4 regions of the Hafnia alvei genome follow, and region 4 is predicted to be linked to each of the others. Evidence: predicted binding sites of a transcription regulator. Region 4 holds the regulator's gene; each other region holds the start of a gene.
What was found. The regulator PurR, encoded in region 4, represses purine synthesis genes. The targets are predictions, from matches to a motif close to CANGCAAACGTTTGCNTG.
Positions count from the first base shown of each region.

Region 1: galS (HTH-type transcriptional regulator GalS) is a predicted target of PurR. The motif match lies at 1,517-1,534, and genes of this name have one in related genera.
Region 2: AB3Y96_RS00175 (NCS2 family protein) is a predicted target of PurR. The motif match lies at 4,204-4,221, and genes of this name have one in related genera.
Region 3: serA (phosphoglycerate dehydrogenase) is a predicted target of PurR. The motif match lies at 1,817-1,834, and genes of this name have one in related genera.

Region 1 is NZ_OZ061315.1:1,501,310-1,508,771, forward strand. It holds gene folE (GTP cyclohydrolase I FolE) at 1-14, shown strand, start outside; gene yeiB (DUF418 domain-containing protein YeiB) at 291-1,439, shown strand; gene galS (HTH-type transcriptional regulator GalS) at 1,697-2,695, shown strand; gene mglB (galactose/glucose ABC transporter substrate-binding protein MglB) at 3,031-4,029, shown strand; gene mglA (galactose/methyl galactoside ABC transporter ATP-binding protein MglA) at 4,142-5,734, shown strand; gene mglC (galactose/methyl galactoside ABC transporter permease MglC) at 5,780-6,790, shown strand; gene AB3Y96_RS07190 (EAL domain-containing protein) at 7,322-7,462, shown strand, end outside.
Region 2 is NZ_OZ061315.1:33,476-40,937, forward strand. It holds gene AB3Y96_RS00160 (GNAT family N-acetyltransferase) at 1-219, shown strand, start outside; gene AB3Y96_RS00165 (DcrB family lipoprotein) at 314-889, shown strand; gene AB3Y96_RS00170 (AsmA family protein) at 931-2,607, opposite strand; gene AB3Y96_RS00175 (NCS2 family protein) at 2,743-4,152, opposite strand; gene gltS (sodium/glutamate symporter) at 4,442-5,656, shown strand; gene recG (ATP-dependent DNA helicase RecG) at 5,790-7,462, opposite strand, start outside.
Region 3 is NZ_OZ061315.1:775,020-782,481, reverse strand. It holds gene AB3Y96_RS03770 (5-formyltetrahydrofolate cyclo-ligase) at 1-397, shown strand, start outside; gene serA (phosphoglycerate dehydrogenase) at 476-1,714, opposite strand; gene rpiA (ribose-5-phosphate isomerase RpiA) at 2,094-2,753, opposite strand; gene AB3Y96_RS03755 (LysR family transcriptional regulator ArgP) at 2,961-3,854, shown strand; gene AB3Y96_RS03750 (oxidative stress defense protein) at 3,930-4,649, opposite strand; gene argO (arginine exporter ArgO) at 4,795-5,412, opposite strand; gene mscS (small-conductance mechanosensitive channel MscS) at 5,615-6,481, opposite strand; gene fbaA (class II fructose-bisphosphate aldolase) at 6,746-7,462, opposite strand, start outside.
Region 4 is NZ_OZ061315.1:2,505,720-2,513,181, forward strand. It holds gene rnt (ribonuclease T) at 1-323, shown strand, start outside; gene AB3Y96_RS12005 (Grx4 family monothiol glutaredoxin) at 445-789, opposite strand; gene AB3Y96_RS12010 (NlpC/P60 family protein) at 1,155-2,129, shown strand; gene sodB (superoxide dismutase [Fe]) at 2,481-3,059, shown strand; gene AB3Y96_RS12020 (YnhF family membrane protein) at 3,153-3,242, opposite strand; gene purR (HTH-type transcriptional repressor PurR) at 3,597-4,622, shown strand; gene AB3Y96_RS12030 (ABC transporter permease) at 4,626-6,272, shown strand; gene AB3Y96_RS12035 (ATP-binding cassette domain-containing protein) at 6,269-6,895, shown strand; gene punR (DNA-binding transcriptional activator PunR) at 6,898-7,462, opposite strand, start outside.

The sequences.
Region 1 (7,462 bases), 1.0 Mb from region 4:
GCCATCACGGCTAATTGAGTGGGAATAATCGGGTGATTGACTCGAAGTGATACAGCGCCGGCCATGTGCCGGCGTTTTTGTCTATACCCGTCATACTTCAAGCTGCTTACGCGTTGGCTGCACCCGCTCACCACAGCCACTTACTGGAGTAAGCTTCTGGGAATTTGCAGGTTTGCCGCCTTCAAGCAACTTGAATTATTTTGGGTATCGTTAAAGTACTGTCTATAGGGATCGCCGTTATGCTGCAGCGTTTGCAAAACTCTCAACCCGAAGCGGTAACAAAACCCACCATGCTGAAAACACGCATTGGTACGCTGGATTTTGTACGCGGGCTGGCGATTCTTTGTATTCTTTTAATGAATATCACCGGCTTTGGTTTACCTAAAGCGGCCTATCTTAACCCTGCTTATAACGGCCTCCCCGATGGTGCAGATACGCTGACGTGGGGTCTGTTACATATCTTCGTGCAAGGCAAATTTTTAGCCATGTTTGCGCTGCTGTTTGGGGCAGGGCTTCAGCTATTGTTGCCCAAAGGCAAACACTGGCTGCGTGCGCGTTTATCTTGGCTGGTTTTATTCGGACTAATTCATGCCATTTTCTTTTGGGATGGCGACATTTTATTGGCCTATGGCCTGATTGGGTTAATCAGTTGGCGAATGATCCGCGATGCGACTTCAACCCTTCAGCTACTGCGCACCGGCCTTGTGCTGTATGTCATTGGATTAGGGCTGTTACTGTTGCTGGGGCTGATTGCAGGGCCTGAGCCGAGCGCATTTTGGCTGCCGGGATATGCCGCCATTCAGTACGAAGGCATTTGGAAAATACACGGTGGTTGGGAAGCATGGCGTAATCGCAGCGATTTGCTCAGCGCAAATCTGATGGCACTGGCGGTGCAATATGGTTGGCAGCTCGCGGGGCTGATGCTGGCCGGTGCGGCATTAATGCGCAGCGGCTGGCTAAGCGGCAGTTTCAGCCAGCGACATTATCGGCGAACCGCACTTTGGTCGCTGGTAGTGGGGTTAGGCATTCAGGTACCGACAACCTTAGCGCAGTGGCAAAATGGTTGGGAATATCACGTTAGCGGCTATCTGCTTCAGGTGCCTGCTGAACTGTCTGTCCCGCTAATGATGATCGGTTATGTTTCGCTGATTTATGCCTTCTTGCCACAAATCTCACGGCTAAAACTTGCCTTCGCGCTGCGGCAGGTTGGACGCATGGCGTTGACGAATTATTTGTTGCAAACGCTGCTGTGCACCACGCTGTTCTATCAATTTGCTATGTTTAATCACTGGTCAAGAGCGGCATTGCTTTGGGTTGTTCCGGCGGTATGGCTGGTCAATATTGTTTTCTCGGTGCTTTGGCTGCGTCACTTTAAGCAGGGGCCTGTTGAGTGGCTTTGGCGTAAACTAACGGCGCTTGGCGCTCAAACCAGAGATTAAGCCAAAACGGTTCAAGTGAATTTTGACGCTAAAAATAGGGATAGAAAGCGTGAGTTAAGCTAAAGGTTAATGAAATGTATGAAAACGTTTTCTTTCCTGTGACATATTTCACGCAGCAATGATGAAAAACTGGGTAGCATAGCGCGGTCATATCACGTACGTGCTTTCGACTCAGGGATCACTATGAATACCATTCGCTGTCCTGCACTATTCCGTGTTTATTTTTATGCTTTTCTTTGCCACCGTGAGCGTCGCGCATGATCACTATTCGTGATGTTGCACGGCTGGCCGGCGTTTCCGTAGCTACCGTATCCCGTGTTTTGAACAATACGGCGATCACCACGCCTGAAACGAAAGCGGTGGTACAGAGCGCCGTGGCCGAGCTCGGCTACCGCCCGAACGCCAACGCGCAGGCGCTAGCCACGCAAAGCAGCGATATGTTGGGTGTGGTGGTGATGGATGTTTCCGACCCTTTCTTTGGCGCTTTAGTTAAAGGCGTTGATGAAGTTGCCCAGCGAGAACGCAAAAACTTGCTGATTGCTAACAGCTATCACGATGCAGACAAAGAGCGAAAAGCGATAGAAATGTTGATTCGCCAGCGCTGCAATGCATTGATTGTGCATGCAAAAATGCTATCAGACGATGAGCTAGTGGCGTTTATGCATCAGGTGCCGGGTATGGTGTTGATCAACCGTATCGTGCCTGGCTATGAACACCGCTGTGTGGGCCTGAATAACTTGGCGGGCGGACAAATGGCGACGCAATTGTTGCTGGATAAAGGTCACCGGCGGATTGGATTTTTAGGCTCGAACCATCCGATTGAAGATCAAATGATGCGGCAGAAAGGATACGAAACCGCCATGCAACTCGCGGATATCGAAATTGGTAAAGCGTGGTACGCCTATGCTTCGCCCGATCTGCAAGGCGGGGAGGCCGCGATGGTGGAACTCCTTGGTCGCAATCAGCAGCTGAGTGCTGTTTTTGCCTATAACGATGCTATGGCCGCCGGCGCCTTAGCCGTGTTAAAAGAAAATGGTATTTCTATCCCTGAACAATTCTCTATCGTGGGTTTCGACGATATCCCTATTGCACGCTATACCAGCCCTAAACTGACCACGGTCCGTTATCCTATTGTTTCTATGGCTATTTTAGCCTCTGAGCTGGCGCTTAAGTCCGTTCATCAGACGCCTCTCTCTGCCAACGGTCATTGTTTTATGCCTACCTTGGTGCAGCGCTGGAGCGTGGGTTCTCGATAATTGTGGCGTAGCTCACTTTGTCAGCAGATTGGCCCATGTAACCGTTTTCAATCTGTGAGTTCATTCACAGATTATTAACATAATCGTGTCTATTCTTGTGGCGTTTTCGCTATCACAAATATCAGCCATACGTGTAAATCGCCCTGATACTCTAGGTTTTTCGGGCGTCAAACCTAGAGTGGCTGGGATATTCTAAATGTAAACGATATGTGTATTTTAAACGGTTCACGTTGGTATTTGCTTTCTTGCCGCAGCGATAGTGGAAACGATAAACAAGGGCGTCTGAAAAATCGGACATCCATGCTGAAATACCCTACATCCAATCGGAGCTTCACATGAATAAGAAGACGTTTACCTTAGCAACTTTGGCGGCCAGCATGATGTTTGGCGTCGCGGCACAGGCGGCAACCACCAATATTGGGGTCACCATCTATAAGTACGACGACAACTTTATGTCCGTGGTACGTAAGGCATTAGAAAACGATGCTAAGGCAGATCCAAGCGTCAAATTGCTGATGAATGACTCACAAAACGATCAGTCCAAACAAAACGATCAGGTTGATGTATTGATGGCGCGTGGCGTGAAAGGGCTGGCGATTAACCTCGTCGATCCTGCGGCTGCGCCAACGATTATTGATAAAGCGAAGGCAAACGATGTTCCGGTCGTGTTCTTCAACAAAGAACCCTCTCGTAAGGCGCTGGATAGCTATGACAAAGCGTATTACGTAGGTACCGACTCCAAAGAGTCCGGCATTATTCAGGGCCAACTGATTGGTAAGCATTGGAAAGCCAATCCTAATTGGGACCTGAACAAAGACGGCGTGATTCAGTTCGTATTGCTGAAAGGCGAACCGGGCCACCCAGATGCCGAAGCTCGTACCACTTATGTAGTGAAAAGTCTCAACGATCAAGGTATTAAAACTCAGCAATTGCAGTTAGATACGGCAATGTGGGATACCGCACAGGCCAAAGATAAGATGGATGCATGGTTGTCTGGCCCAAATGCGAACAAGATTGAAGTGGTTATCGCTAATAACGATGCCATGGCGATGGGCGCCGTTGAAGCACTGAAAGCACACAACAAAACCTCGATTCCCGTATTTGGTGTCGATGCGTTGCCAGAAGCGCTGGCATTAGTTAAATCAGGCGCAATGGCCGGTACGGTATTGAACGATGCCAATAACCAAGCTAAAGCAACCTTCGATTTGACCAAAAATCTAGCCGAAGGCAAGCCAGCGGGTGAAGGCACCAACTGGAAAATTGAAAATAAAATTGTTCGCGTTCCGTATGTCGGCGTCGATCAGGACAATCTGTCTCAGTTTATTAAAAAATAAGCTTCACCTAAGCCTATATAACAATAACTTTTAAGTTTTAAGCCCGATATTGATTGATGGTTCAACCAGAGGTTATCGGGCTTATTCTTTATGTCATTTTCAGGTGGATGTTATGCCAGATAACTCTTTGATGGGTAACTCGTTGACAGATAGCTCTTTGGCAAAAGATCAGATTTCTAATCAAGAGAACGCATCGATAAAACATGATGATGACGCGTTTTTATTGGAAATGGATAATATCAATAAGTCATTTCCTGGCGTCAAAGCGCTGGATAATGTCAATCTGCGTGTGCGGCCACACTCTATCCATGCATTGATGGGGGAGAATGGTGCTGGGAAATCCACGCTATTAAAATGTTTGTTTGGTATTTATCAAAAAGATTCAGGACGTATTCTTTTTCAGGGAAAAGAGATTAATTTCAAGAGCGCGAAAGAAGCATTGGAGCACGGCGTTTCGATGGTTCATCAAGAACTAAACTTAGTTCTGCAGCGTAGCGTAATGGATAATATGTGGCTTGGTCGTTATCCGATGAAAGGGATTTTTGTCGATCAAGATAAAATGTATCAAGATACTAAAGCGATATTCGATGAGCTCGATATTGATATCGATCCGCGTGAAAAAGTCGCTGGATTGTCGGTATCCCAAATGCAGATGATCGAAATTGCTAAGGCATTTTCATATAACGCCAAAATTGTCATCATGGATGAACCCACCTCATCTTTAACAGAAAAAGAAGTTAATCATCTTTTTACTATTATCCGTAAATTAAAAGATCGTGGATGCGGCATTGTTTATATCTCCCATAAAATGGAAGAGATATTTAAGCTCTGCGATGAAATCACGATCCTGCGTGATGGGCAGTGGATTGCGACCCAAACGTTAGATGGCATGAGTATGGACCAGATCATTTCAATGATGGTGGGACGTTCGCTAACCCAGCGTTTTCCCGATCGGGTTAATACGCCGGGTAAGGTCATCTTGGAAGTCCGTGAGCTGACGTCGCTGCGCCAGCCTTCAATCCGTGATGTTTCATTCGATTTGCATGAAGGCGAGATCTTAGGTATCGCGGGGCTGGTGGGTGCGAAGCGAACGGATATTGTGGAGACCTTATTCGGCATTCGTGAAAAGGTAAAAGGTACGATTCGCTTGCATGGTAAAGCGATTAACAACCATAGCGCGAATGAAGCGATAAACCATGGCTTTGCCTTAGTCACTGAAGAGCGCCGCTCTACCGGTATTTATGCTTATCTCGATATTGGTTTTAACTCGCTGATTTCGAATATTCGTAAGTATAAAAATAAAGTGGGCTTGCTGGATAATCGGCGGATGAAAAGCGATACCCAGTGGGTTATTGATGCTATGCGGGTAAAAACACCAGGGCATCATACATCGATTGGCTCGCTGTCTGGCGGTAATCAGCAGAAGGTAATTATTGGTCGTTGGTTACTGACTCAGCCAGAGATACTGATGCTGGATGAACCCACTCGCGGTATTGATGTGGGGGCTAAATTCGAAATCTATCAATTGATGACCGAGCTGGCGAAAAAAGGCAAAGGCATCATTATTATTTCATCAGAAATGCCTGAACTACTGGGTATTACCGATCGCATATTAGTCATGAGTAATGGCCAAGTTGCCGGTATTGTTGAAACCAAAAGAACATCACAGAATGAAATTCTGAGATTGGCTTCTTTGCATCTATAAATTCTGCATCGGTAATGTTGCACCTGATATTTTAAGGGTCCGAATATGAGCGTATTAAATAAAAAAAGCCTGTTTACCTATTTTAAAGAGGGCGGGATTTATGTTGTTTTATTAGTGCTGTTAGCGATTATTATTTTTCAGGATCCGACATTTCTAAGCCTAATGAACCTGAGTAATATTCTGACTCAGTCATCGGTGCGTATTATTATTGCGCTCGGTGTGGCGGGGCTGATTGTGACACAGGGTACGGATTTATCTGCCGGCCGTCAGGTGGGGTTGGCTGCCGTGGTTGCTGCAACGCTTTTACAGTCTATGGATAACGTCAATAAGGTGTTTCCAAACTTAGACACCGTGCCTATTCCATTAGTCATTCTCGTGGTGTGCGCGGTGGGGGCTGTGATTGGTTTAGTGAACGGTTTAATTATCGCCTATCTCAACGTAACGCCGTTTATTACCACCCTTGGTACCATGATTATTGTCTACGGTATTAACTCGCTGTATTACGACTACGTAGGGGCTTCACCTGTAGCGGGCTTTGCACCGAATTTCTCGAATTTTGCACAGGGTTTTTTGCGTTTCGGTGATTTTAAACTCTCTTATATTACGTTTTATGCACTGATCGCGGTCGCTTTCGTCTGGGTGCTGTGGAACAAAACGCGGTTCGGTAAAAATATCTTTGCTATTGGTGGTAACCCTGAAGCGGCGAAAGTTTCTGGGGTAAACGTACCGTTAAATTTGATCATGGTGTATGCACTGTCTGGCGTGTTCTACGCATTTGGTGGGATGCTTGAAGCGGGGCGTATCGGTAGCGCAACGAATAACCTTGGCTTTATGTATGAATTGGATGCTATCGCAGCCTGCGTCGTCGGCGGCGTGTCATTTAGCGGTGGCGTAGGAACCGTTATCGGTGTGGTGACTGGGGTCATTATTTTTACGGTGATCAACTATGGCCTGACCTACATTGGCGTTAATCCCTATTGGCAGTATATTATCAAGGGTGCAATTATCATCTTTGCCGTAGCTCTTGACTCGCTGAAGTATGCGAAGAAAAAATAATTATTAAAAATAAAAAAGCCGGACTTAGGTTCGGCTTTTTTTATGGCATAAGATATTTCTCGGTGTAATCCTCTGTATAATAAATTTATGATGATAAAAATTCATGTATTTCAAATTAAACTTTTAATAAAAACAAATCAGAGTTATTAACATGCGTACACTTCAAAAGTGAATTTTCTATTTGTTAAATATAATCACATTATTAACCTAATAATAAAAAAAGAATGTGCTTGGTTAATTTTTATCTAGGAACATTCTTGATTGCAATAATAATTCTACATTTCTTAGTCCTCAATATGTAATAATCTCCCATCAGGTTTAATACTTGAGGTATTGAGCTAGTAACATAAAGAAATTATGTCTCTTGCTAACTACATATCAAGGAAGTGAGCAGTACTAAACGGATTTTTCTACGAGAATAGACATTTCTTAAATTATAAATCCATAACTTACGAAATGGGCAAACATGAGGTTTCATTGTTTGTTTTCTATCTCTGATATTTTTTCTTTCCAAAGAAGCATATCGATACAATGAGAAACACCATTATCAGGCTGCAAGAAATGATTGTTCCGATGCTTATTTGCATCGTATTGCTGCCTTTATCGCGTGAATTATCGCCTATGGCGAACATTCAAGGGAACGCAATTTTTTTACTTTATCTTCCGTTGGCT
Region 2 (7,462 bases), 2.5 Mb from region 4:
GACGGAATAGCCCAAGTCCTATTGCATACACAGGAAGATTGGGTTTTAAATCATGGCTATCAGCGTATCGAAGTGAAAACCAGAAACTGTTTTCCGGCTATGCTGATAATGCTCATAAAAAATGGCTACCAGTTATCTGAGCTAGAAGTGGCTGACAACATAGCTGATAACCGAGTCCGACTGGTGAAGTGCCTAACGCACGGAACCAATGATAAGTAGCGAAGCTACAATATGTTACTTGCATTTAGTGCACCGATAAGGTGCGATACGTTTATTGGTCAATCGAGACGTTAGGACAATAGAAGGAATTACCATGCGTAATTTAGTGAAGTTTATGGGAGTGGGTTTGCTCGTGGCAGGACTTGCCGCGTGTGATGGCCAGTCGACTGATAACGCCACCTCTGCTGCTAAAGGATCTACACCGGTAGAAGCTAGCGTACCTGCCGGAGAGAACATTAGCCTGCTTAACGGGAAAGTGACCTTTACGCTGCCGGCAGGCTTAACTGACCAAAGCGGTAAGCTAGGCTCTCAATCAAACAGCATGCACGTTTACGCCAATAAGAGCGGCCAGCAGGCGATTATTGTGATTATGGCTCCGCTGCCAGCAGACAGCCTGAGCACATTGAGTGGTCGTTTGGTTGAACAGCAGAAATCTCGTGATCCAAGCCTGAATGTGCTTTCCGATAAGAGCATTGAGGTGAGTGGGCAGCAAGCTCAGGAAGTGAATAGCCTGCAAACGGCTAAAGGCCAAGTCTCCTATTCCAGCATCGTACTGGCTAAAGCTGGCGATCAGTTGATGACCATGCAGGTCTCTCTGCCGGGTGAAAATCAGCAGGAAGCGGCCAATATTGCCAACGGTGTGATTAATACTCTGAAGATTACCGAGTAATTTTCTGTGAAAGCCCTCCCTATGCAGGGAGGGCTGGATGATTAGTTTACTACGCCGTTAACCATCTTCTGTGTCACCTGTTGCCCACTCGCATTCTGCGCGCTTAGCGTGGCGTTTACGCTAGGCTTAAGCGGTGCTTCACCGGTCAGTACGCCTTGTAACCCAAGCTGCATATTGACGTCACCTGTGATCGGCAACGCTGGCCATCCCCATTCAACCAGTTGATCGGCGGGAACCGCTTTCCCCTTAAGATCTAAGCGGAGTTGGCGGCCAGACTGAGTGAGCGACGCGGTCGCTTCCAATATTCCCTTTTGCGATAACGCGCTGAGTTCAGTGGCGCTAATTTGCTGGTCGTTCGCGTTCAAGCTGATCGAAAGCTTTTGCAGATCGACCTTATTAAACGTTGCGCCGCTGGCGTTGAACGTTGCTTGACCGTCCCATAGACCAAACAGGCGGTTATGAACTAAGCGAACGTTGCTGCCGAAGCCGTCCAAAGCGGTAATTTGGAAAGGGAATTCAGGATTGATATCGACAATCAGATTTCGGCTGCTGGAGAACTTGGTCACGATCACATCGTTTAACCAAGCAGGCAGCGGCATTTGCCAGATTTCACGCCAGTTTTGCGGTAGCGTATATTCCAAGCCAACGAGAGTAATTTCATCGAGGGTAAGCTGTTGATTACTGCTCAACCAGTTGCCGCTTGCTCGAAGCAAACCGCCTTCCCAGCGAGTACTTAACTGTTTTATTGCCACTCCCGCATTGGAAAGATCGGCGCTAAAGATAGGCTCAACAAAGTGCACATTGCCCACGATGATATCGTTAGCATTAAAGGCGATAGACCCTTTATCACTTTGCCAGCTGCCATTGCTCCACGTTACACCGTTCAATTCTCCGTCTAAATCACTGAGCGCCCAGCCTGCACCTTCCAGCTTGGCATCGGTAATACTCATTTTCCCCAGCGTGATTGCTGGAAGTTGCTTCAGCGGCGCAAAGAAAGCATCGATAGATTGGCTGGTCTGCCAGTGGAGATTGCTTAGGCGTAAGTTATTGATTACCCAACTCCCATCGGCATTGCGTACACCGTCGGCAGTGGCTTGTCCTTGGGCAAATTCAGCGCCCGCGTTGCTTATTGTGAGCTGCCCCTGCTTATCGTTACCTTGGATCAGTACGTTCTGTGCAGGAATATCATTTAGCGTTAACTTGCCAGCGCTGAACTGAAATTGATTGTTTTTGCCAAAAATTTGCCCTGAGACAGGCTGCCACGGCGAAACATAACCGTTGACCTGAGAAGCGCTTACTTTTTGTTGGGGCTCATCTTGTTGCACCTGCATATTGAGCATGCGCAGGCTTTGGGCCTGAATTGGCAGTGCAGTTTGAGCCGTGGCTGAAAGCGTTAGCGATCCATTTTCGAGCGTGACGCTATCGAAATCTTTCGGTTCGGTTAGCTGGCGTACGCTGAGCGATAAACTGATTTTTTCAGCGCGTAGAAAAGGAGGCTGACCAGCGTTAGCGAGCGTGACATCGTGCAAAGTCATTTCTGCGGGGTCGCGAATGTCGTGGTGTATTTTCCCAAGCGACAATCGATATTGAGTATTTTCGTTCACCCACGTGCTGATGTGACGGGCACCCCATGTGGTCTGTGCAATCACATAAGCCACAATACCCAGCGCGATGATTATCGCGAGCAGGATTAAAAGTAGTTTTCCAATAAATTTCACGGCATTAGTCCTTCAGGCCAAAGGTACTTTAGTTTATGCCGTATTAAGTAAGATGGCTCAAGGGATGAAATGTAAACACCAATAAAAAAGGCCGAATGCAGAAACATCCGACCTTTTTTAGCCATTTATGCGGTATTAATCTTCGTGTGGGAAAACCAGATTTAAGACTATGGCAGTAATACCGCCAGCCGCAATGCCTGAGGACAGCAGGGTTTTCATCCAATCCGGCGCGAATTGTAAAATCAACGGCTGCTGAGAAACCCCTAAACCAACGGCTAAAGAGAGCGCCATAATCATAATGGCGCGGCGGTTTAATGGCTCACGCGAGACGATACGAACGCCAGATGCCGCGATAGTGCCGAACATCACGATGGTTGCGCCTCCCAGTACGGGCTCTGGGATATGCTGCACAAAACCTGCCACCGCAGGGAACAGGCCTAAAACAATCAGCATGAGGGCGACCACAAAACCCACGTAGCGGCTTGCGACACCGGTTAACTGGATAACGCCGTTATTCTGGCCAAAGCAGGAATTAGGGAAGGTATTAAACACCGCCGACAGCATCGAATTAAGCCCGTTGGCGAGAACGCCGCCTTTAAGTCGCTTCATGTAGAGCGGGCCAGAAACTGGCTGCTCGGATACGTCTGAGGTTGCCGTAATATCGCCGATAGTCTCTAAAGACGTCACCATAAAGACCAGCATCAGCGGGATCAGCAGGTTCCAATCAATGCCCAGACCATAATAGAGCGGAGTTGGCACCATCAGCAGAGAGGTGGTTTTTTCCATATTGCTGGTGTCTGGCAGCATACCCATCGCCCACGCCAGCGCGTAGCCAACGGCCATGGCGATAACCAATGAAGATACACGCAGATAAGGATTGCGCTGACGGTTAAGCAAAATGATCACCACCAGAACGGAACCTGCCAGCATCAAATTGCTCGGAGCACCGAAGGTGTGGTCGTTCATAGCGCTGTAACCGCCGCCAATAGAAACCAAACCGACCTGAATCAGCGATAAACCGATAATCATTACCACCACACCGGATACCAATGGCGTAATAATTCGGCGTGCTAGGTGCAAGAAACGCGAGAGGATAATCTCGGTGCAGGAAGCTAGCATCAGCGTTCCAAACAGCGTTGCCATCATAGTCGGAATATCGGCTCCGCCGTTTTTCAACGCCATCCCACCCATAATCAGAGGGCTAACAAAGTTAAAGCTCGTTCCCTGAATAGACAACAAACCCGAACCAACAGGGCCCCAGGTTTTGATTTGCAAGATAGACGCCAGTCCAGAAGCGAATAGCGACATGCTGATAATGTGTTGCGTGTCCTGCGCCGGAAGACCTAACGCCTGACAAATCAGTAGCGCGGGCGTAATAACCGCCACAAACATGGCGAGCAAATGTTGGCAGGCAGCGAAAAGGGTTTGCGGGAGAGGTGGACGGTCTTCGAGACGATATATCAGCTCACTTTTGGCCGGCGCGGTAGCGCTAGGCTTCGCGGTTGAAGAGTGAACTTGGTCGAACTCAGTGGATGGCGTGGTCATAATCCATATTCCAGAAGCAACAATGCACGCATTTTAATGATAGCCGTCACAAAAGCAATCGGTTGCGCACAAATTTACCTAAAAAGGATGAGACTTTTGGATCGCATTATTTGCTAAAGAAACTTGCTCAAGGGTTACGTTTTGCTTTCTAATTAAGCGTTTGTCCCCTTCATTCTTGAAGCGCTCTGCACCAATGCTGCTCCAATTATATTGGGGATGTCGTATTTGAATAACGGTGAGAAAACTATAATTATTTGAAATAAATACAATTATTACATGGAGTAATAAAATGATTCATCTGGACGTTTACGGTACGCTAGTCGCGGCGACCTTGGTGCTTCTTCTCGGGCGCCAAATGGTACAAAAAATCCCTTTCCTAACGAAATACACTATTCCTGAACCTGTTGCTGGCGGTTTGCTGGTGGCATTGGGTTTTCTGTTGCTTAAGCAAACCACGGGTTTTGAGGTCGGTTTTGACATGTCACTCAAAGATCCGTTGATGCTCGCTTTCTTTGCCACTATCGGTCTTAACGCAAACTTAGCCAGCCTGAAAAAAGGTGGTAAGGCGTTGAGCATTTTTGTTTTTGTGGTTGTGGGATTACTGCTGGTACAAAACGCCATTGGTATTGGCATGGCGAAAATGCTGGGCCTTGATCCCCTGATGGGGCTATTAGCGGGCTCGATTACGTTGTCCGGTGGACACGGTACGGGCGCTGCGTGGAGTAAGGTTTTCAGCGAACGCTACGGGTTTGAGAATGCGACTGAAGTTGCCATGGCATGTGCCACCTTTGGCTTGGTGCTCGGTGGGTTGATTGGTGGGCCTGTTGCTCGCTATTTAGTCGAACATTCATCAACGCCTAACGGAACGCCGGACGATACGGAAGTCCCAACCGCGTTTGAAAAACCCTATAGCGGCCGCATGATCACGTCGCTGGTGTTAATTGAAACACTGGCTTTGATTGCGATCTGTCTAACCGTGGGGCATGTGATTGCTGATTTCCTCCGTGGAACGACGTTCGAGCTGCCAACGTTTGTCTGCGTATTGTTTGTCGGGGTTGTGTTAAGTAATACGATGCATGCGGTTGGTTTCTATCGTGTGTTTGAGCGTGCGGTATCGGTGCTCGGGAACGTGAGTTTATCGCTGTTCTTGGCCATGGCATTGATGAGCCTGAAACTGTGGGAACTTGCCTCGCTGGCGCTACCGATGCTGGCCATTTTGCTGGTTCAAACGCTGGTGATGGCACTGTACGCTATTTTTGTTACCTACCGAATTATGGGCAAAAACTACGATGCAGCGGTGCTAGCCGCAGGCCATTGTGGTTTTGGCTTAGGCGCAACGCCAACGGCGATCGCCAATATGCAGGCTATTACCGATCGTTTCGGTCCGTCGCATTTGGCTTTCCTCGTAGTACCTATGGTTGGCGCGTTCTTTATTGATATCGTTAATGCGATTGTGATCAAGCTATACCTGATGCTGCCGGTATTTCCTGCGGTGATGGGGTAGTTTTCGGTTATTGCGATCTGACCCCAACCCAACCCCAACCCAACCCTCCCCTTCGCAGGGGAGGGAGCAGTTTGGTGATCTCGATCAGCGCCTTCCCCTGAGTAAGGGGAGGCTGGGAGGGCTTTACACGAGATTATGCGTTGGTATATCGGCTGCGTTCAGGCAGCCAGCGCTCGATAAGTGCCTGCGCATGTTCTGGGTAGTTTTGGTGAATATGGCGTGCAATGCGCTGAACTTCAGGAATAAGCGCTTGATCGCGGAGCAAGTCAGCTACCTTAAACTCTGCACTACCGGTCTGTTTGGTCCCTAATAGCTCACCGGGGCCACGAATTTCTAAGTCTCGTTGAGCAATCACAAAGCCATCATTGCTATCACGTAATACCTGTAGACGTTTCTGCGCGGTTTGGCTCAGCGGCGTTTTATAAAGCAGAACACAGTGTGATGCTACGGCACCGCGCCCGACGCGGCCACGCAGCTGATGTAACTGTGCCAAACCCAATCGCTCAGGGTTTTCAATGATCATCAGGCTGGCGTTAGGCACGTCAACGCCAACTTCGATTACGGTCGTGGCGACCAGCAACTGAGTTTCACCCGCCTTAAATGCCCGCATCACTTCCTGTTTTTCTGCCGCTTTCATGCGCCCATGAACTAACGCGACTTTAATTTCAGGCAGGAGCAGCTTGAGCTCTTCTGCGGTAGCCTCTGCTGCCTGAGCCTCCAGCATCTCTGATTCTTCAATCAGCGTGCAGACCCAATAAGCCTGTCGGCCCTCTTTTAAACAGGCATTTTTAACGCGCTCAATGACGTCGGTGCGGCGTGAATCTGGAATGGCAACGGTGGTCACCGGCGTTCTGCCTGGCGGCAGCTCATCAATAACTGACGTATCGAGATCGGCGTAGGCGGTCATCGCCAGCGTGCGCGGGATAGGGGTCGCAGTCATGATTAACTGATGAGGATGAAAACCTTGCTCTTCGCCTTTTTCCCATAGGGCAAGACGCTGATGCACGCCAAATCGATGTTGTTCATCAATGATGACCAGCGCTAATCCAGAGAATTGCACCTGATCTTGGAAAATGGCGTGCGTGCCCACGATCATATCGACTTCGCCACTGGCAATAGCTTCCATCTGTGTCTGACGCGCTTTGCCCTTCTGTTTGCCAGCCAGCCAGCCCACTTTCAATCCTAGCGGCTCAAACCACTGACGAAAGTTATTGGCATGCTGCTCGGCAAGTAGTTCGGTGGGTGCCATTAAGGCAACTTGTTTGCCATGCGCGATAGTTCGCAGTGCGGCAAGTGCGGCAACCAAGGTTTTACCCGATCCTACGTCCCCTTGAACCAAACGCATCATGGGGACAGGCTTCGCCATATCGGCTTCAATATCAGCGACTACGCGCTCTTGCGCACCCGTTGGTTTAAAGGGCAAAGAGGCCAGCATCTGGTTTTTGAGACGGTCATCCACAGAAAGCGGCAGCGCTTTATGGCTTTGCGCTCCGGCTCGTACTGCAAGCATGCTGAGGTTATGAGCCAGCAGTTCTTCTAAAATTAAACGACGCTGCGCGGGATGTTTACCATGCTCTAGATCGGCAAGCTGCATATTTGGCGGTGGACGATGCAGCATACGCAATGCATCTGGCAGACTCATTAACCCTTGGCGCAGTTCATCGGGCAATAGTTCTGCGATGGGCACCGTGTCGAGCAAGGCCAATGCTTGGTCGGTCAGCTTACGCAATGTTGCCTGACGAATACCTTCGGTGGTGGGATAAACCGGCGTAAGGGCTTCTTGCAGCTCAACGTTCTCGGTTTCAC
Region 3 (7,462 bases), 1.7 Mb from region 4:
TTGGCAGGCGGGAAAATCGGTTTATCTTCCGGTCCTGCATCCCTTCAGCCGCGGTAACCTACTGTTTTTACACTACGCCCCTGAAAGCGAAATGGTTCTGAATCATTTTGGCATTGAAGAACCACGCCTTAACGTACAGAAGGTATTGCCTGTGTCTCGGCTGGATATCATTTTCACCCCGCTGGTTGCATTTGACGCCACAGGGCAAAGATTAGGCATGGGCGGCGGATTTTATGACCGTACTTTGCAGGATTGGGAAAGTGCCTACGCGCAACAATGCGGGCCGTACCCTATAGGATTGGCGCATGACTGCCAGAGAGTCGATGCGTTACCGGTACAAGAGTGGGACGTTCCACTGCCAGAAATCATCACGCCCAGCACTCACTACCGCTGGTAAGATGACAAAACTCTCCAATAAAAACGGCAGCCATTAGCCTGCCATTTTTATTAATGCTAATAAGCTCTCGCTTAGAGATTAGTACAGCAAACGGGCACGAATCGTCCCCGTAATTTCTTTCATGCGCAGCAACGCCGCTTCCGCGCGTTCAGTCTCGGTTTCGATATCAATAACGACATAGCCGATTTGAGCATTGGTTTGCAGATACTGCGCGGCAATGTTTACGCCCTCTTCCGCAAAAATCTGGTTAATCTGCGTCAGTACGCCTGGGCGGTTTTCATGAATATGCAGCAGACGGCTGACATTTTCTTCATGCATCGGCAAGGAAACCTCAGGGAAATTCACCGCCGACAATGAAGAACCATTATCAGAATATTTTGTGAGTTTACCCGCTACCTCAGCACCGATATTTTCCTGTGCTTCCTGCGTGGAACCGCCGATATGCGGCGTCAGCAAGACGTTATCAAACTCACACAGCGGCGAATTAAACGGATCGCTGTTGGTGGCTGGCTCCGTTGGAAACACGTCGATGGCCGCGCCAGATAAATGCTTAGAAGATAACGCGTTGCACAAGGCTGGGATATCCACCACGGTGCCGCGCGATGCGTTGATCAGAATGGCGCCGGGCTTCATGAGCGCCAACTCTTCAGTACCAATCATATCTTTGGTGGAACGCGTTTCGGGCACATGCAATGTCACGACATCGCTCATGTTGAGCAAATCAGAGAGATGGCGTACCTGCTGCGCATTCCCCAGCGGCAGTTTGTTCTCGATATCGTAGAAGAAGACGTTCATACCAATCCCTTCAGCCAAAATACCCAGCTGAGTTCCGATATGACCGTAACCAATAATACCCAGTTTTTTACCGCGCGCTTCGAAACAGCCCACAGCCTGTTTATTCCACTCACCGCGATGTGCACAGGCATTGGCCGTTGGAATGCCGCGTAACAGCAGCAACAGCTCGCCCAGCACCATTTCGGCTACCGAGCGTGTATTAGAGAACGGCGCATTAAATACCGGAATGCCACGTTTTGCCGCAGCGGTAAGATCAACCTGATTGGTACCAATGCAGAAACAGCCTACGGCAATCAATTTTTCAGCCGCAGCGAAGATATCTTCGGTCAGGTGGGTTCGGGAACGAATGCCAACGAAATGTGCATCACGAATGGATGACTTCATCGATTCCGAGTCCAGCGCACCTTTATGATATTCGATGTTGGTGTAACCCGCTGCACGTAGATTGTCGACGGTGCTTTGATGAACCCCTTCAACTAAAAGGAACTTAATCCTGTCTTTCTCCAAAGATACTTTTGCCATGACCCGACCCTAACCCCTGTTAATTCGAACCTTAGTGTGGCCGCAACGGAAAACAAAACTCCTGCGGCATGCAGCCAACATAACAAATATTACGCATCCAGCAAGCCAACCGATTGCCTACATGGGGGTGAGCAACGGGTTGAAAACGTTAAAAGTTGGCGAAAAATGCTACTGCTTTTAATCGTGACAGCGTGAAAGTATCGTCAAGCGCAAATATGTGACATATGTCACCGAATTTAGGGGGTGTGATAAATAAATGGAATTCTATGTTTAAAACGAAGTTAACGAAGAGGGAAGAATAAGATAAAAAACCGAAGGCAGTACGCATAAAAAAACAGCCCCGAAGTTTCGGAGCTGCTGATTCATCATGGCTGATAATTTAAGCCGTAATGGTTTTCACGCCGTCAGCCGAGCCAACCAGCGCTACATCCGCGCCACGATTCGCGAACAGGCCAACGGTGACCACACCGGCAATACCGTTAATCTGTTTTTCTAACGCAATCGCATCCATAATTTTCAGATTATGCACGTCTAAAATCACGTTGCCGTTATCGGTCAGAACGCCTTGGCGATATTCTGGCTGACCACCTAACTTCACCAGCTCACGCGCAACGTAAGAACGCGCCATCGGAATCACTTCTACAGGCAGCGGGAAGTTACCCAGAATATCTACCTGCTTAGAAGAGTCGACGATACAAATAAATTTCTTCGCCACGGCCGCCACGATCTTCTCGCGAGTCAGTGCAGCACCGCCGCCTTTGATCATCTGCATATGGCCGTTGATTTCATCCGCACCATCAACATAAATATCTAACGAATCGACTTCGTTAAGATCGAAAACGGTAATACCCAAACTTTTCAGTTTCTCAGTGGAAGCATCAGAGCTTGATACCGCGCCCTCGATCTGCCCTTTCATGGTACCCAGTGCATCAATAAAATGCGCGGCGGTTGAGCCCGTGCCCACACCCACGATGGTGCCTGGTTTTACATACTTGAGCGCTTCCCAACCCACTGCTTTTTTCAGTTCATCTTGAGTCATTACCGAATCCTATGGACTATGCTACGAAAACGTGTGCGTATTATAGAGTAACTGCCTGTAAATGGCGTGTCAGAAGGCGGCTTTTTCGCCCTAAGCGATCACCTTTTCCATGATAAGAGTGCATTTTCTCCTCTTGAAGGGGAAAAAATGTGGCATATTGCAGTTATTAAGATATAAAAATCATAAGAGCAGGGGACGAAGAACAACATGAAACGCCCGGACTACCGGACTTTGCAAGCACTGGATGCGGTAATACGCGAACGTGGCTTTGAGCGTGCGGCACAAAAACTCTGTATAACTCAGTCAGCGGTTTCACAGCGAATCAAGCAGTTAGAAAACCTGTTCGGTCAGCCCCTGCTGGTTCGTACCGTCCCTCCTCGCCCAACGGAACAGGGACAGCGTTTGCTGGCTTTGTTGCATCAGGTTGAGCTACTTGAAGAGGAGTGGCTAGGCAACGATAGCAGCACCGATGGCCCGCTACTGCTCTCTCTCGCCGTCAACGCCGATAGTTTGGCAACTTGGCTGCTGCCTGCCTTAAAACCGGTGCTGGCGGATTCACCGCTGCGCTTGAACCTTCAGGTTGAAGACGAAACGCGAACTCAGGAACGGCTCCGTCGTGGTGAAGTGGTCGGCGCGGTGAGTATCCAGCCACAGCCACTACCTAGCTGTTTAGTCGACCGCCTTGGTGCGCTTGATTACCTGTTTGTGGCGTCACCGACTTTTGCTGCACGTTACTTCCCAAATGGCGTGAACCGTTCTTCCCTGCTGAAAGCTCCAGCCGTCGCCTTTGACCACTTAGACGACATGCATCAGGCGTTCCTGCAGCAGAACTTTGATCTGCCGCCGGGCAGCGTACCGTGTCACATCGTCAACTCCTCTGAAGCCTTTGTACAGCTAGCATTGCAGGGAACCACCTGCTGTATGATCCCGCATCTTCAGATCGAAAAAGAGCTGAAAGAAGGCTCGCTGATAAACTTAACTCCCGGTATGGTTCAGCGCCGTATGCTTTACTGGCACCGCTTTGCACCAGAAAGCCGCATGATGCGCCGAGTCACCGACGCGCTGCTTTCTCACGGGCACAACGTACTGCGCCAAGATTAAGCGACCCGTGGTTGCTATAAAAAACCATAAAAAAAGCACACCACGAGGTGTGCTTTTTTGCGCTATCAGCAGCCGTTATTTATTCAGGCTGAAGACCACATCAACCTGATCGTCAAACTGGATAGTTTGCTGTTCATAGGTCTGCGCAGCAGAGGTCTTTTGCATTGCATCAGCCGCCATATACATACGGCTTACTGGGGCTGGCTGGTAGTTAGATACGTGATAACGAATGCTGTACACCGGTCCAAGCACTACGCCAAAACCTTTTGCCAGAGACTGGGCCTGACTCACTGCATTTTTGATCGCTTCCTGACGTGCCTGTTCGCGATAAGCTTCTGGCTTAGCAACGCCTAACTCAACGGAGCGAATTTCGTTGAGATTCGCTTTCAATGCACCATCCAACAAACCATTCAGTTTATCCAACTGGCGCAGAGTGACTTGCACGCGGCGATCCGCACGATAGCCTTTCAGCTCGCTTTTGCCGTCTTTCAGGTAATCGTACTCTGGCTGAGTGCTTAAGTTAGCCGCACTGATGTCTTTTTTCTCAATACCGTTGGTATTCAGAAAATCAAAATATTTAGCTACACGCTGATCAACCTGCGTCTTGGCGCTCGCCGCATCTTTTGCAGAAGCGGTAACTTGGAAAGTCAGCGTCGCAATATCAGGAGTTGCGTCTACGCTTGATGTTCCAGAGGTCACTAGATGTGGTCCTTCTGGCATTTCAGCCGCCTGAGACAGCGCGGGTAACGCGCTTAATCCCATCGCTGCAACCATCGCTAAGGCTTTTAGCTTCATGGTGTCTCCTTGTAGACATACTCGATGTTTAGTGGTTTCAACTGCCGGTATATGGCGCTGAAAGATGGACAACATCCTGAACTAAAAAAAGCGCTAACGCATTAGGAACAATCCAGAATTTTATCCATCAACCGCCAACTACACCTTACAAATGTAGCCCATTTCTTGCCAACTGCAGGGCAATAACCCACATCACACAGGCAACCAGAAGATTAATCACCCGTTGAGCTTTGGGCGTACTTAACCACGGTGCTAACCACGCAGCGAGCAATGCCAATGAAAAGAACCAAATCGCAGAAGCGCTGACGGCACCAAAAGCAAACCAACTGCGGGCGTCCACTGAGAGCTGTCCACCTAGGCTGCCTAAGACGACGAACGTATCTAAATAGACATGCGGGTTAAGCCATGTCACGGCCAGCATGGTCACAACAATCCGCCAGCGGCTTTGCTGCGCCACGTCAGCCCCCGTTTGAATCCCCTCTTTCGCCATTGCCGCACGAAAAGCGCCCCAGCCATACCACAGCAAAAATGCCACTCCGCCCCAAGTCACTAGCATCAACAACAAGGGTGACTGACTCAATAGCGCGCTACCACCAAAAATACCGCCGCAGATTAAAACGATATCGCTGAGCGCGCATAGACAAGCAATCATCAGATGATACTGCCGACGGATCCCCTGGCTTAAAACAAATGTGTTTTGTGGGCCCAGTGGCAAAATCATGGCTGCGCTCAGGGCAAAGCCCTGTAAAAAAACAGAAAGCATGGGTAGTTCCTCGAAAATATAGCTGCGCCCCAAAGAGAAGATGGGCCGGAATGGCAGCGATATTACGCCGAGATGTTAAGAAGAGGAAATGGATGATTCTTATCGGGGATTAGAGCGGCTAATAGAGGGGAAATATAACGCGGTCCCCCTCCCAACGCTTCCTTTGCTAAAGGACGGTTATGGAAGGGGCACTCGCTAAGGATTATTCCTGTTCAGCCTTGCGCACAGCGGTTTGATACAGATGAACATCCATTTGCGGGAATGGAATTCCAATATTATTGGCATCCAGACCACGTTTGAAGTTTTCCATCAGATCAAAATAGACCGGCCAGTAATTAGCATTCGTCGTCCAGACTCTCACCACAAAATTCAGCGATGAAGCCGCCATTTCATTCAGTCGAATGGTCACACCTTGGTCTTGCATAATACGTTTATCAGCAGCAACAATATCGCCTAATACTTTTTTGACCAGATCGATATCCGCATCGTAGGCCACACCAACGGTAATATCTACGCGGCGATTTGGCTCACGGGAATAGTTAATAATATTGCCAGCAATGATTTTCCCGTTGGGTACCACGATAGTTTTATTATCCGAAGTTAGCATGGTTGTAGAGAAAATCTGAACATCTTTCACCGTACCGGAAACACCGCCAAGATCAACAAACTCTCCCGTGCGGAACGGACGGAATAGAACTAACAATACGCCTGCAGCAAAGTTAGAGAGTGAACCTTGCAATGCCAGACCAACGGCTAAGCCTGCGGCACCAATCACCGCAATAACGGAGGCTGTTTGCACACCAATACGACCTAATGCCGCGATAATGGTGAACGCCATAATGCCGTAGCGAACTAATGCTGAAAGGAAATGAGCGACTGTGAGATCAACGCCGCGCGCCTTCATTAGACGGGTAATTGCACCAGAAACAATTTTGGCAATAATCGAACCGACAATGAAGATAACAATCGCAGCAACAATATTCACTGCATACTGAATTAGTAAGTCCTGATTTTTCACTAACCAGTTTCCAGCACTATTAATTCCATCGGCAACGTTCAGGTCTTTCATAAACCATCCTTCCTTTAACAAATCAAAAGTAGCGCAACATGCTCAATTTATGCCGTTTTGTACGGCATGTTTGTGTAAGGTTAACGGACAATGCGCTATACGCCAACTAATCAAAGCTTAAATAACAATAATTGGGATTAGTCGAACCAACCATTACGAATATTTTAGCCATAATAAAAATACAAAAAAAACACCCTAACGAGAACGCTAGGGTGTTTTAATTTCGTCTATCACGCTAAGCAAATTAGCGTGATGCAACAAGCATTACAGAACGTCTTTGCAGTTCAGTTCGTCAAATGCCAGTTCCAGACGAGCAATCATGCTAGTCTGAGCGGCACGCAACCAAACGCGTGGATCGTAGTATTTCTTGTTAGGTTTGTCTGCGCCTTCTGGGTTACCCAGCTGGCCCTGCAGATAGCCTTCGTTTTTCTTGTAGTAGTTCAGAATACCTTCCCACGTTGCCCACTGGGTATCGGTATCGATATTCATTTTAACTACGCCGTAGCTGACCGCTTCTTTGATTTCTGCAGCAGTAGAACCAGAACCACCGTGGAATACGAAGTTCAGGCTGTTGTGTGGCAGGTTGTGTTTCTTAGAAACGTATTCCTGAGAGTTATGCAGGATTTTTGGCGTCAGCTGTACGTTACCTGGCTTGTATACGCCGTGTACGTTACCGAAAGAGGCAGCGATAGTGAAACGTGGGCTGATTGCGTTCAGTTTAGTGTACGCGTAATCAACGTCTTCTGGCTGAGTGTACAGCGCAGAGCTATCCATATGGCTGTTATCAACGCCATCTTCTTCGCCACCGGTGCAGCCCAGTTCGATTTCCAGCGTCATGCCTAATTTAGACATACGGGTCAGATATTTGGAGCAGATCTCGATGTTTTCTTCCAGAGACTCTTCAGACAGGTCGATCATGTGAGAAGAGAACAGTGGTTTGCCAGTAGCAGCGAAATGTTTTTCGCCAGCGTCCAACAGGCC
Region 4 (7,462 bases):
GTAATCGTGCGGTAATCGTTGCGCATAACGCGCACTTCGATCATTCATTTGTGATGGCCGCCGCAGAACGTGCTGGTTTAAAACGCAATCCATTCCATCCGTTCGCCACCTTTGATACTGCCGCCCTGAGCGGTTTGGTATTAGGACAAACCGTGCTGGCGAAAGCCTGTATCGCCGCAGAGATCCCCTTTGATAGCACTCAGGCCCACTCTGCGCTATATGATACTGAACAAACCGCAACGCTGTTTTGTGAGTTGGTAAACCGCTGGAAACGTATGGGTGGATGGCCATTGCCAACGCCTGCGCCAGAAACCACCGAATAGTCTGCCTCTTTTTCTTGTTGCAGCACCGAGCGGTGTAAGAATTTTTATTTCTGAGTTAACGCAATAAATTATAAAGGCGCCCTTAGGCGCCTTTTATTTTTCTCACAATAATCATCAACGATTACTGTTCTTCCTGCGCAGGATGCTTCGCAGCAGTCTCTTTAATCAGCTGCTGCAGTTCGCCAGCACGGTACATCTCAATAATGATGTCACAGCCGCCAACCAGTTCACCCTCAACCCACAGCTGCGGGAAGGTTGGCCAGTTCGCATATTTTGGCAGTTCAGCACGAATATCCGGATTTTGCAGAATATCAACATAGGCAAAACGTTCGCCACAGGCCGACAATGCCTGAACGGCTTGCGCAGAGAAGCCACAGCTTGGCAATTTTGGTGAGCCTTTCATGTACAAAATAATCGGGTTTTCAGCCAGTTGACGCTGAATTTTTTCAATGGTGGTCATTGTCATTTTAGTTTACTTCCTCTAGCCAGTGTTATGCCTATGGCATGCAAGTGCATATCGAATTATTGTACTGGATTGTACCGAGTGTCGCTCTGAGAAAAAAACGCCATCTTTTATGTGGCTATTATCTGAATTTCAACATCCCGTCACAGCGTAAGCTCAGTTTAATCTAAAAACGTGCTATGCTATATCCGTTTTGTACACGATCAGAATTACCGCGTTTTTTGAACAAAACAGTATCTGATTCAATCACCGTAACATTTGGTCACAAAGAGAATATAAATAGCAGAAATGAATGCTGTTTTGTTGCGGCGGTTTATTTAATACTGTTTGCCATGTTTTTTGCTTGGGACAAAGTCTGGAACCTATCGATGCGTCTATATATCGCGCTCTTTGTTCTGCTGTTTACACAGCTATTTGCTAATGCAGCGAATGCCTCTCCGGGGCATAAAGTCGTTGCCGATCAGCGAAAGTCGCATGCGACAAGTAGCGAAACTGCCGATCGTAAAAAACGAAAGCCGGCCACCAGCAAAAAAGAAAAAACTGCGGCACCTACAACAACGGCAAAAAATAAAAAATCGGTAGAGCAAAAAAGCAAGGCGACTAAAAAAACAGCAGACGTTCAGCCTACCGCTCTCGCCACCAAGTTCGCCAAAAATAGAGCCGTTGCGCGCAATAAAGCCAATAGCAAAAAAATAGATAAAGCAGTATTAGCCTCTATTTCTAAACCGAAGGCAAAATCCAGCGTCAAGAAAAGCGACACTCATTCCACGGCTAGGCTAGCTCGCGTTAGTAATAAAAAAACCTATGGTCGCCAGCGCGGTGAATTGAATAGCCATGGCAGAAACAGCAAAGGCGAATTAGCCAAGCTGAATCAAAACAATATTGAAATCGTTGATGGTAAACCGATCCGTTTGAGCCCTCAGCATAAAAAACGCTACCAGCATGCCAAGCAGACGGCCATGAATAAGCTGATGAATCAGGTAGGCAAACCGTATCGCTGGGGTGGAGCTTCACCAAGCACGGGCTTCGACTGCAGCGGTTTAGTCTATTACGCCTATCAGGATTTACTGAGCATCAAGATCCCGCGTACCGCCAATGAAATGTATCATCTGCGCGATGCGGCTCCGGTGAAAAAAACAGAGCTACAAAAAGGCGACTTGGTCTTCTTCCGTATTAATAATCGTGGCGCCGCCGATCATGTAGGTGTTTATATGGGCGAAGGTAAATTTATACAGTCACCTCGCACCGGCGAACAAATTCGGATCAGCTATTTAGATAATGATTATTGGCAAGGACACTACGTTGGCGCCCGCCGCGTAATGACGCCAAAAACGATTCGTTAATAGCAGAAGGTCATTGTTAAACAGATTTATGGTAGGGATTAATCGTATTTTGTGATAATCCCTATCATTTAGATTTACCCTGTCTTTGTATTATCCCCTTCCCCTCATTTTCGTACCGTCGCCGTTTTGAACGAATGGTGTACAAATCATCAATTGATAACCAAAAACAAAAATTTTGCCTGTTATTAGATTCAAAACTTGCTAAAATCGATCCCCATAACAAGAGCACAACAAGATCGTTTCAATTTTAAAAACCCGCTCACTGACATTAACGTTGGTGTGATGCATGAAACATAAAACACTTCCGTGTAACTGTTTCATTGCAAAATAGAGCAATAATAGGAGAGAGCAATGTCTTTTGAATTACCTGCATTACCATACGAAAAAAACGCACTCGAACCGCACATCTCCGCAGAAACCTTGGAATACCATTACGGTAAGCATCACAACACCTACGTGGTTAACCTGAACAATCTGGTTAAAGGCACTGAATTTGAAGGTAAATCACTGGAAGAGATCATCAAGACCTCTACCGGCGGGATCTTCAACAACGCCGCTCAGGTTTGGAACCACACCTTCTACTGGCATTGCCTGTCACCAAAAGGTGGCAACGCACCAACTGGCGCAGTAGCCGAAGCCATTAACAAAGCATTTGGTTCATTCGACGCTTTCAAAGAAGAACTGACTAAATCCGCGATCGGCAACTTCGGTTCTGGTTGGACTTGGCTGGTTAAAAAAGCCGATGGTTCTTTGGCAATTGTGAACACCTCAAACGCAGCAACACCACTGACCAGCGGTGATAAGCCTCTGCTGACCGTGGACGTTTGGGAGCACGCCTACTACATCGACTATCGCAATGCGCGTCCTAAATATCTGGAGAACTTCTGGGCTCTGGTAAACTGGGAATTCGTGGCGAAAAATCTGGCATAAGTTTGCTAAGTTACGCACATGAAAAAGGCGGTCAATTGACCGCCTTTTGTTTTAGCCATGTTAATAGCTATCGATAGAAAACTTAGCGATAAATCAATGTAGCGCGGCAACAAAACTAAAGATAACAATCACAGCCAGCGCCGCGACCGTTGTCATTAGAGAATATTTCAGGTCGGTTTCCATTTCTTCTTCTCCCGCATTTCGTTATCAGATCAATTTTGATTATACATAAACACTTGCAGAAAGTGTGTGAAATCATTTTCACATACCTTAAATGGGATCGCACGCAGTAAAACTTTCGATTATTCTTTCTGTTAACCCACAATTTTGACTTCCCCTTTTGCATTTTATAGGCCAAAATTTACGGTTTACTGCTACGTATCAGCTTTCATAACGTAAAAGAATAGGCTGGCGCTTGATAAATCCGCATATTCCTCTCTTTGATGCGATTGTAATCAGTATATTTTGATGTACGTAAGCAAACGATTAACGCAATAGCTATGTCATTGTGACATTAGCTTAGGAGTCATCTGTTTCATGGCAACGATTAAAGATGTGGCAAAACGCGCGGGCGTTTCAACCACGACAGTGTCTCACGTTATTAATAAGACGCGTTTTGTCGCAGAAGAGACCAAGACCGCGGTTTGGGAAGCCATTAAAGAATTGCACTACTCCCCCAGCGCCGTCGCCCGTAGCCTGAAAGTGAACCACACTAAATCGATCGGTTTGCTGGCAACCTCCAGCGAAGCGCCCTATTTTGCTGAGGTGATTGAGGCCGTTGAAAACGCCTGTTACAGCCAAGGCTATACGCTTATTTTATGTAACTCTCACAATAACCCTGAAAAGCAAAAAGCTTATTTGGCAATGCTGGCGCAAAAGCGCGTCGATGGGCTGTTAGTGATGTGCTCTGAATATCCAGAAAACCTGCTGCAAACCCTTGAGGACTACCGCAATATTCCAATGGTAGTGATGGACTGGGGCACACAGCGCAGTGATTTTACCGACGCCATTCAAGATAATGCGTTCGAAGGTGGCTATTTAGCCGGTCGCTATTTAATTGAACGCGGTCACCGCGATATTGGGGCGATTACCGGTCAGCTTTCCCGTAACACCGGCGGAGGTCGTCTGCGCGGCTTCTTGAAAGCCCTGCAGGAAGCCAATATTTCCGCACGCGATGAGTGGATGGTAGAAGGCGACTTCGAGCCAGAATCCGGTTACAAAGCCATGCACCAGATCCTATCGCAAAAAAATCGCCCAACGGCGGTCTTCGTGGGCGGAGATATCATGGCGATGGGCGCAATCTGCGCCGCCGATGAGATGGGCTTACGTGTACCGCAGGATATATCGGTGATCGGTTATGATAACGTGCGCAACGCTCGCTACTTCTCACCAGCGTTGACCACCATCCACCAGCCGAAAGAGCGTTTGGGCTCTATGGCCTTTGATATGCTGCTCGACCGTATCGTGAGCAAACGTGAAGATTCTCAAACGATCGAAGTTCATCCAAAACTCGTGGAGCGTCGCTCCGTTGCCGATGGCCCATATCTGGACTATCGCCGCTAAGTGATGAAGAGCAGCCCTTTTCTTTTAGCGCTGTTCCCCGTTGTGCTGTTCTTTGCCGGAGCGTTGCCAATATTGGCAGCGCTGCTGGCACTGACTCAGCCGCTGTCTGACATTTCCTCTTTCAATAACTTCATCCAGCCGTGGACGCTTTTACTCCAATGGCCAGGTTTGATGCGCTCGGTTGGCCTGAGTTTATGGAGCGCAATCGCCGCTACCTTAATATCACTTTGGTTGGCATTAGCGCTTTGCGGGCAAGTTATACAGCGCGCCAGCGGGGCCGCTCGCGCTGTTTCGAGCGCGATTTTAGCCATGCCGCATATTGCACTGGCGACCGGACTCATACTGCTGTTATCTCCTTCAGGTTGGCTACTCAGGCTTATATCCCCAACATTTACGGGTTTTGTGCGCCCGCCTGATTGGACGATCGTCAATGACCCTTATGCCCTGTCCTTAATTCTTTTACTGGTGATCAAAGAGACACCCTTTTTATTTTTGCTGGCGTTTAACATCGCGGGGCGAATTGATGTGGCCCGTCAAATGCAGGCTGGTAACGCATTGGGTTACCACAGTGAAAAAGTCTGGTGGTTGCTATTAGTGCCGCAAATACTGGTGGCCCTGCGCCTGCCGCTGTTTTGCGTGCTCGCCTTTGGGCTATCCGCCGTGGATATTGCGATTCTATTGGGGCCACAGCAGCCAACCACCTTGGCGTTGTTAGTTTGGCAATGGATAAGCGAACCCTCGATGGGGCACCAGTCTTTGGCCGCCGCTGGCACGCTGTTGCTTATTGCGATGACATTAGCCAGCTTTGGCGCATGGGGATGCGGTGAAAAACTCTGGTTGAAATATTGTCGCAACGCTTATGGGCAAAGGCGCAACACATGGCGTATGCCGCTTGCTCCGCTCTGGACAATTGGCGTGCTGTTAACGCTAGGTGCTTACGCGGTACTCTTCGTTTGGTCTATTGCGTGGCGTTGGCCTTTCTCTTCTTCTTTCCCGCTACAGTGGACCGATGATTATTGGCTTACCAGCATTCATCAGCTCAGTGCGCCGATTATGAATAGCCTGCTCATTGCGGGGATGGCGAACCTGTTAAGCTTGGTGCTGTGCGTTGGTTTTTTGGAGTGGCAATTTTATACGCGTAGCAAAACGAACTTTTGGCTTCTGCTCGCCCCACTGTTGATACCACAAATCAGCCTAATCTTCGGCTTACAGCATATGGCCGCTTGGCTGGATGTTATTGGCCTGCTGCCCAGCGTTGTCTTTGCCCATATGGTGTTTATCGTTCCGTACTATTTTCTTAGCCTCAGCGGCGCGTGGCAGGCTTTCGATTCACGACTGCTCTACACCGCACAATCTCTTGGCAAAGCGCCTTGGACCTGTTTCTGGCGCATCAAGATCCGTTTATTGAGCAAACCACTAACGCTTTCCGTTGCGCTAGGTTTCGCGGTTAGCATGGGATTATATTTACCCACGCTGGGCTTAGGCGCTGGGCGCTTCCCCACATTGGCAACTGAAACCGTTGCCTATGCATCCGGTATCGATCGTCGAATGGCTGCCGTTGCGGCCCTGTGGCAAACGTTCATTCCGCTTTTGGTTTACGGTATCGCGCTATTTCTGCCATTCATATTAACAAGGAATAAAAAACTGTGACGGTTTTAGCGCTCGAGCAATTTCAGCTTTTCCTGCATGGCACACCGCTAACTTCAGCGTTGAATACCCACGTAGAAGGCGGCCAAATACTCACGCTGATGGGGCCAAGCGGCTGCGGGAAATCGAGCTTATTGATGGCCATTTCTGGACACGCTCACGCCCCACTCTCAACGCAGGGAAAAGTGCTGATTGATAATCGCGAGGTGACTGAGCTTCCTGCCTATCAGCGAAAGATAGGGCTGTTATTCCAAGATGATTTGCTGTTTCCCCACCTTAACGTTGAGCAAAACTTGCTCTTCGCATTACCAGATAACACCAGCAGAGAAGAACAGCATCGGCAGGTCGCACTGGCATTGGGGAAAATTGGCATGAACGAATTTTCATCTCGCTATCCTGATGAATTATCTGGCGGCCAGCGCGCCAGAATCAGTTTGTTACGCACCCTGCTTTCTCGCCCTCGCGTGGTGGCTTTGGATGAGCCTTTTTCCAAGCTTGATAAAGCGCTGCGACAACAGTTTCGCCAGTGGGTCTTTAGCGAATTACGTCAGGCGAATATTGCCACCCTGCTAGTGACACACGACGAAGACGATGTTCCGCCACATGGCCAAATCATCATGCTCTAATCCTATTCAGGGCTCAGCCACTCTTGATTCATCGTTTCAGTATCACCTAAATAATCAAGCAACCAGTCAATCGCCGGCGAACGGGTATGATCTTCCCAAGTTACGCAGCAAGCGCTATCAGGAAACGGTTGAGCCAATTCTAAGATCTTCAGCTTACCCGCATGAACCAACGGTTCTGCCATGTGTGCAGGCATCAAGCCAACGCAAAGCCCATTCTCCAGGCAATCGCAGGCCGACTGCCAATCAGGCACCACCAAGCGGCGCTGGTTATCTAATAGCCACGTATCGCGCTTAGGCAGATCTCGAGATGTGTCTTCAATGCATAAAGCAGGAAAGGGACGAATTTTGTCGTCACTTAACTCACCCTCCAGCGTTGCCAGCGGATGATCGGGGCTAACCAGACAATGCCAGCGTAGAAACCCCATATCGCGAAAAGAAAAACGCCCTCCGGCGGGAACCGCGCGCGTCGCTCCTATCGCCACCTCTACGCGTCCGGCGACCAGTGCATCCCATACGCCGTTGAACACTTCTGGGTGGATCATTAATTCCATATCAGGAAAATGGCGG